Regions from separate parts of the Janibacter sp. GXQ6167 genome, predicted to be linked through region 2. Evidence: riboswitches for the same ligand, from Rfam matches in the RefSeq annotation. Region 2 holds a riboswitch; each other region holds the start of a gene.
What was found. A riboswitch is a leader RNA that binds a small molecule or an ion and turns the genes downstream of it on or off. The one in region 2 is predicted to bind cobalamin.

Region 1: it holds a riboswitch for cobalamin, as region 2 does, so the genes downstream of both, AB8K43_RS09065 (ABC transporter substrate-binding protein) here and AB8K43_RS06640 (VWA domain-containing protein) in region 2, are expected to answer to the same signal.
Region 3: it holds a riboswitch for cobalamin, as region 2 does, so the genes downstream of both, AB8K43_RS00615 (energy-coupling factor ABC transporter permease) here and AB8K43_RS06640 (VWA domain-containing protein) in region 2, are expected to answer to the same signal.

Annotation. Positions count from the first base shown of each region.
Region 1 is NZ_JBGFSK010000005.1:113,844-116,096, reverse strand. Features, by position in the region: gene AB8K43_RS09070 (M16 family metallopeptidase) at 1-848, shown strand, start outside; cobalamin riboswitch at 907-1,032, shown strand; gene AB8K43_RS09065 (ABC transporter substrate-binding protein) at 1,092-2,075, shown strand; gene AB8K43_RS09060 (FecCD family ABC transporter permease) at 2,072-2,253, shown strand, end outside.
Region 2 is NZ_JBGFSK010000003.1:364,128-366,380, reverse strand. Features, by position in the region: gene AB8K43_RS06640 (VWA domain-containing protein) at 1-1,306, opposite strand, end outside; cobalamin riboswitch at 1,375-1,536, opposite strand; gene cbiE (precorrin-6y C5,15-methyltransferase (decarboxylating) subunit CbiE) at 1,542-2,253, shown strand, end outside.
Region 3 is NZ_JBGFSK010000001.1:132,941-135,193, reverse strand. Features, by position in the region: gene AB8K43_RS00620 (energy-coupling factor ABC transporter substrate-binding protein) at 1-245, opposite strand, end outside; gene AB8K43_RS00615 (energy-coupling factor ABC transporter permease) at 238-933, opposite strand; cobalamin riboswitch at 965-1,127, opposite strand; gene AB8K43_RS00610 (HGxxPAAW family protein) at 1,121-1,405, opposite strand; gene AB8K43_RS00605 (hypothetical protein) at 1,597-2,253, shown strand, end outside.

The DNA.
Region 1 (2,253 bases), on a different contig from region 2:
ACGACCCGAGCGCCCGAGCTTCGCGGCCCGGCGCCGGTTCGCCCGAATCGGTGGCGGCGATCACCCGCGATGATGTCGTCGCTTTCCACGCCGAGCACGTCCACCCAGACCACGCCAGCCTCGTCCTCGCAGGCGACGTCGGCGGGCTCGATGTGGAGGCCCTGCTAGCCGCGACGATCGGCACCTGGCCGAGGTCCGTCCACCCTCGTCCCGAGCCCACCCGCGAACCGGCAGCACGGGCCGCGGACCGCCAGCGGATCGTGCTCGTCGACCGCCCCGGCTCGGTGCAATCCGAAATCGCGATGGCGACGCCGGGACCGGATCGGCGCGGTGAGTGGGCCCCCTTCCCGGTCCTCGGCTGGATCCTCGGTGGCGCGCCCAACGCTCGGATCGACGCGATTCTGCGAGAAGAGAAGGGGTATACCTACGGGGTCCGTGCCCTCTTCCGGCCGCGTCAGGTCGGCGGAATGTTGATCATCTCCGGGTCGGTGCGCGCGGACGCGACCGCCGAGTCGGTGAGTCTGCTCACCGAGATCGTTGCCGGGATGGAAGGGGGCGTGACCGAGGCCGAGGCCCGCGCGGGGATCGACTTCGCGACGTTGACGGCCCCCGGGCGCTACGAGACTGCCGACGCGATCGCCGATGAAGCGATTGCGCTCGCGGCCGATGGGCTGCCGCTCACCTTCACCTCCGACAACGTCGCCGCCATGCGAGCGCTCACCGTCGCTGACCTGGACGAGGCGTGGCGCCGGGAGGTGACCGAAGGCTGGACGGTCGTCGTCGTGGGTGATGCCGCCTCGGTCGCGGACGGGCTGCGCGAGCTCGGCGAGGTCACGATCATCTCCTAGCGGCGGGTACAGTCGGGATCGGTCCCGCTTCGGCGGGCCACTTTCCTACGCCACCGACACGGGGAACCCGGTGAGAAGCCGGGGCTGACGCGCAGCGGTATGGGGGACGGACACGGCAATGCACCACTGGGCCCGACGGCCTGGGAAGGTGCCGTGAACCGGACGAACCCGAGCCCGAACACCCGATCGGTGGTTCCTCGTCGGCCTCGCGCATGGGCCCCGTCCACGAAGGAGTGACCAGTCATGGTCCCCACCCGTCTCGCCACCGTCGTCTCTGCCGCCGTCGCCGGCGCGCTCCTCGCGAGTTGCGCCGGTGCCCCCGGCTCGCCCCAGGTCACCACCGGCTCCGCCTTCACCCCCGTCACTCTCGACAACTGCGGCGAGACCGTCGAGGTCACCAAGGCGCCGTCCCGGCTCGTCACCGTCAATCAAGGCGCTACCGAGGTCGCCCTGGCCCTTGGCCTCGAGGACCGCATGGCTGGCACGGCCTATCTCGATGACGAGATCTCCTCGACGTGGCAAGAGCAATACGACACCGTGGACGTCCTCGCGACGGAGTACCCAACCAAGGAGAGGTTCCTCGCTGCCGAGCCGGACCTCGCCTACGCCGCGTACTCCAGCGCCTTCTCCGACAAGTCGGTCGGGACCCGGGCCGAGTTGAAGGCCGAGGGGATCCCCACCTACATCTCCCCCTTCGGCTGCCCGAAGGGGGAGAAGACGGCAGCCCCGACCTTCGAGAGCGCGTGGTCAGAGGTGGCCGACGTCGCGAAACTCTTCGGCGTCGGGGGCCGCGCCGATGAGCTGATTAAGCGCCAGCAGGACGAGCTGAAGCGGATTCGCGAGCAGGCGCCGGGGAAGGGAGTGACGGCCCTGTGGTACGACTCGGGGGACAAGTCTCCCTTCGTGGGCGCGGGCGGCGGGGGGCCGCAGTTGATCCTCGACGCGGTCGGCGCCGCCAATGTCTTCGGGGACCTCGAAGGGGGCTGGGCCGATGGCACCTGGGAGAAGGTCGTCGAGTCTGACCCAGACGTCATCGTGCTGGCAGACGCTTCGTGGTCGTCGGCGGACAGCAAGAAGGCATACCTCGAGGCCGACCCGGTGCTTCAGAACCTCGCCGCGGTGAAGGCCGGGCGCTATGTCGTCGTCCCGTTCTCGGCGACCACGCCGGGCGTGCGGCTCATCGAGGGCGCCCAGACGGTGGCCGAGGGCCTCGCCGACCACTCGTGACCACCATCGACGTGAGCGCCGGTGGGCGTGTGACCTGGCGACCGGCGCTCGTCTTCATCGCGCTCTTCGCCGTGCTTATCGCGAGCGCGATCGCGGTCCTCGGGGTCGGGTCGGTGACGGTGTCGGCCTCCGAGGTCGTGGCGGTCGTCGCCCGGCGCCTCCGCCTGACCGAGGGCGC
Region 2 (2,253 bases):
CGAGACCGCGCACGGTGAGCTTGCGGGTGCGGAAGGGGGATTGCGCCGCCGCGACTCCCGCAGCGGCAGGTGCCGACTCGGGGGCGTCCTCGGGCGCATCCGGCGCGTGGTCCTGCGGCGCCTGCGGTTGCGGCGGCGCGGGCTGCTCGGGAGCCTGCGGAGTGTCCGGGCTCTGATCCTGCGGACCGCCGTCGTGGTTCGGGGGCGGCCCGTCGGCCTCTTCGCCCCCTTCGTCCTGGTCGTCGTCGCGGTCGGGTTCGTCGTCCGGCCGGTCCGGGTCAGTGGGGGGATCATCGTCCGGGTCGTCGTCGCCGAGCAGGTCGTCGAGGAGGTCCTCGTCGAGGCCCGGGGCGTCGAAGGGGTTGCGGCGCCGACGGTGGGGCAAGGCGAGGCGCGCGGCGACGCGGATGTCCTCGCGGGTGACATCGGTCCGGCCCTCCCAGGCGGCGTTGGCCCGGGCGGCGCGGGCGGTCACGATGTCGGCGCGCATCCCGTCGACATCGAAGCCGGCGCACACCGTCGCGATCTTGGTCAGGGCCCAGTCGCTGAGCGCGACGTCGGGCAGCAGGGCTTGGGCGGCGGCGATCCGCTCGCGGAGGGACTCCTGCTCGGCGGCGTGGGACGCGGCGAAGGTCTCCGGGTTGGCGTCGAAGGCGAGACGCCTACGGACGACCTCGGCGCGCTGCTGCGGGTCACGGCTGGCGGCGATCTCGACGGTGAGGCCGAAGCGGTCGAGCAGCTGGGGGCGGAGCTCCCCCTCTTCGGGATTCATCGTGCCGACGAGCACGACCCGCGCGGCGTGACTGACCGAGACCCCGTCGCGCTCGACGGTGTTGCGGCCCATCGCGGCGGCGTCGAGGAGAAGGTCGACGAGGTGATCGTGGAGCAGGTTCACCTCATCGACATAGAGCAGGCCGCGGTTCGCGTCGGCGAGGAGGCCAGGCTCGAAGCTCGCCTCACCCGCGCCGAGCGCCTTGCGCAGGTCGAGCGAGCCGATCACGCGGTCCTCGGTCGCGCCGACGGGGAGCTCGACGAGGCGAGCGGCGCGGGTGGTGGTCGCTGCCTCGGCGTGCGGGCCGTCGGGGCAGGTGGGGTCCGGGGCCGCCGGGTCGCACCCGAAGCGGCAGCCCGCGACGACCTGCTGCTCGGGGAGGACATCGGTGAGGGCGCGCACCATCGTGGATTTCGCGGTGCCCTTCTCGCCGCGGACGAGGACACCACCGACCTCGGGCGAGACGGTCGTCAGGAGCAGGGCCAGGGCCATGTCGTCGGCGCCGACGATGGCGGCGAAGGGGTACTGGGTCATGCGCGAAGCAAGTCCTCCTAGGCGAGTAACCACGCTCGCCGGATGAGCGTCAAGCGCCGACGCGGGAGTGCGCCGAGCGCGACGCAGGGTGATGTTCTGGCTTTAAGCCCCCTTCGCGGGAAACGAAAGAAGGGAGCCCTCACAGTGGCGGGACCGCTGCCGGATTCTCACCGGATTCCTCACGTCTGCGTCGCCGGTCATCATCCCACACCTGCGCTGGGCGACTCGGTGCGCCATGACCCGCGCGATTAAGGTGGCGGGCGTGATCGAGGTCGTCGGTATCGGTGAGGCCGGGTGGGAGGCCCTGGGCCCGCATGAGCGCTCCCTGGTCGAGCGTGCGCGCCTCGTCATGGGCGGCGCTCGTCACCTGGAGTTCCTCCCCGAGATCGAGGGCCAGGAGCGAAGGGCGTGGCCGAGCCCCCTTCGCCCGGCGTTGCCGGGGCTGGCGCGAGAGCCTGGCCCGGTCGTGGTCCTTGCGAGTGGAGATCCGCTGCGGTCGGGGATTGGCACCACGCTCATCGAGGTGCTCGGGGCGGATTCCGTCAGCATCTATCCGACCGTCTCCTCGGACCTGCTGGCGCGGGCGCGGATGGGCTGGTCGGCCGAATCCGTGCAGGTCATCACGCTCGTTGGGCGGGATATCGATCGGGTTGTCCGCTGGCTGACCCCGGGAGCGCGCCTGATCGTGCTGTGCGGTGACGGCGATGGGCCAGCCCGCGTCGCCGACCGCGTGAGTGCGGCGGGCTATGGCGACTCCGCGATGACCGCTTGGTGGCATCTCGGGGGGCCGCGCGAGGGGTCCTCGACCGCGACGGCCGCGACCTGGGGCCCAGAACCGACCCCCGATCTGGTGCTCGTGTGCCTGGAGGTTGCGGACGGCGGGGCCGATCAGGGGCCCGCGCCCGGGCGGAGCGAAGACGCCTTCGACCACGATGGCCAGATCACCA
Region 3 (2,253 bases), on a different contig from region 2:
ATCTCGCCTCCTGATGGGGCGAAGATCGGCTCGAACCAGGGCTCGTAGTCGGGGTGATCGGCCTCGATCGTCTCCGTCGCGATCGCGTCGGTCCCGCCGAAGCGTTCTTCATCGCCGCCAGCGCGCTGAGCATCCAACCAAAGCGGGACCGCGATCAGCAGAGTCAGGGCGACCAGCAGGCCGAGGGTGATCCACCGTCCGCGGCTCGTGCTGCCCGAGGTGGGGGTGATATCGGCGTTAGGCATGCTGGGCCGCCTTCGAGGTCGTCGCGCCCTTCGGCAGCACGCCGAGGCGGGTCAACTCGGGTCGGGCCACCTTGCGCAGGGTGCGGAAGAGCAGGACACCGAGGACCCCTTCGGCGAGGGCCAGTGGGATCTGAGTGATCGCGAAGATCGAGGCGAACTTCGCGAGAGCACCGAGGAGACCGGAGGCCGGGTCGGGGAAGGCGATCGCGAGCTGGAGGGAGGTGACGCAGTAGGTGGAAAGGTCCGCGAGCGCCATCGCGGCGAAGACCCCGACCTCCATCGGAGCGCCGAGGCGCCGACAGAGCACCCACGCCCCGTAAGCCACCCACGGCCCAACAACCGCCATCGAAAAGACGTTGGCGCCAAGCGTGGTGAGCCCGCCGTGCGCGAGCAAGAGCGCTTGGAAGAGCAGGACGACCATGCCGACGAAGGCCATGATCGGCGGCTTGAAGAGGATCGCGCCCGCGCCGATACCGGTCGGGTGGCTACTGGAGCCGGTGACCGAGGGCATCTTCAAAGCGGAAAGCACGAAGGTGAAGGCTCCGGCTGCGCCGAGCAGTAAGCGATTCTCGGGGTGCTCACGTACCTCGCGGACGACGGCTCGAGCGCCGTGGATCACGAAGGGGGCGGCAACAGCGGTCCAGGCGGCCGCTTGAATCGGAGGGAGAAACCCCTCGGCGATATGCATGTGAGGTCCTAACCGGGATGACGCGTCCCGCTCGGTGGATCCGTCCCCAGGTGAGTCTCTGGCTGCTCCGCGGCCCGTGTCTTAAAGGGGGGCCAACCGGAGGTCACAGTGGCGCGACCGCGTCGGACTCTCACCGACTTCCTCGCCCCAGGGATGGTTGGTGCCGTCAGTAAACCACGGGCGCGGCTTACTTGACCCCGATGGAGTCCTTGTCCGCGGGGGCGTCGATCGAGCCACGCGAGTACTCACCGAAGCCAGCCAACGAGAGCAGGCGTCCGGCGATGAGAGCGACCACCAGGATGCCCATCGAGACAAAGAGCAGCGGCCAGGCCTGAATGACGACCGCCCACGTGCCGAGGGCGAAGCCAATCAGGGCGATCACGACAGCAACCCAGGTCGCGATGCTGTGCCCGTCACCGAGGTCCATCGACGAGTGCGGGCCGGTCGGAAGGTGAGGCTTTTCCTTGCTCATGGGGCCATCTTCCCATGGGTCCGCGCCCCGGTGCACCCGCCAGATCCCCCCTTCGACAAGGGGGTGCTGATGCCGGTCGAGGGAGTCCACACAATTAGGGACTGTCGGCCGCATCCACGAGGCCCTAATGTCGGCAACGGAGGAGCCATCAGACCCCTCTCGCCACACTCATTTTCCAGGGGAGACCGCACGTGAAGAAGACCACCATCGCCGTCGCGACGAGCGTCGTGCTCGGCGTCGCCATGGCACCAATCGCCGCTGCCGACAACGGCCCATCCAGCGGATCGTCCAACCGCCCCACGGCCGAGGTTGCCGCGCCCAAGGGGCTCGCGTCGACCAACCTGGGACCGGACAAGAAGCCGCTCGGCGCCCAGTCCTTCGCCTCCGCCTACGGTGGCTTCCCGGCGTACCGCCAGCTGAGGGTCATCACCCAGAAGAGCCGCTACCGGATCGATAGTTCCCCAGCCGCCGGACGGATGGCCCTGTCCGTTTGGCGGCCCAACACCCTCCCGTCGCAGTGGCGAATCGGACAGCGGATGAAGATCAGCAGCAGCGGCACGCCGATCAAGAACATCGCGCCGACGCTGAACTACTACCAGAAGAAGAACCACTACATCTGGAGTTCCGCGCAGACCTGGCAGCAGTACCGGTACTACGCCCTCACCGGCATAACCCGGTACAAGAGCACCCCGATCCTCATCACCCGCTTCGAGCGCACCCCGTGGTACCGCGGGCGGAGCATTTACGGCAACATGCCCCTCACCGCGTACTCGTACCAGAACCGCGCGAGCGGCACCCGCATCAGCGTCTATGACGCCCGCGTCGGGAAGTCCTACCGCAAGGTGCCC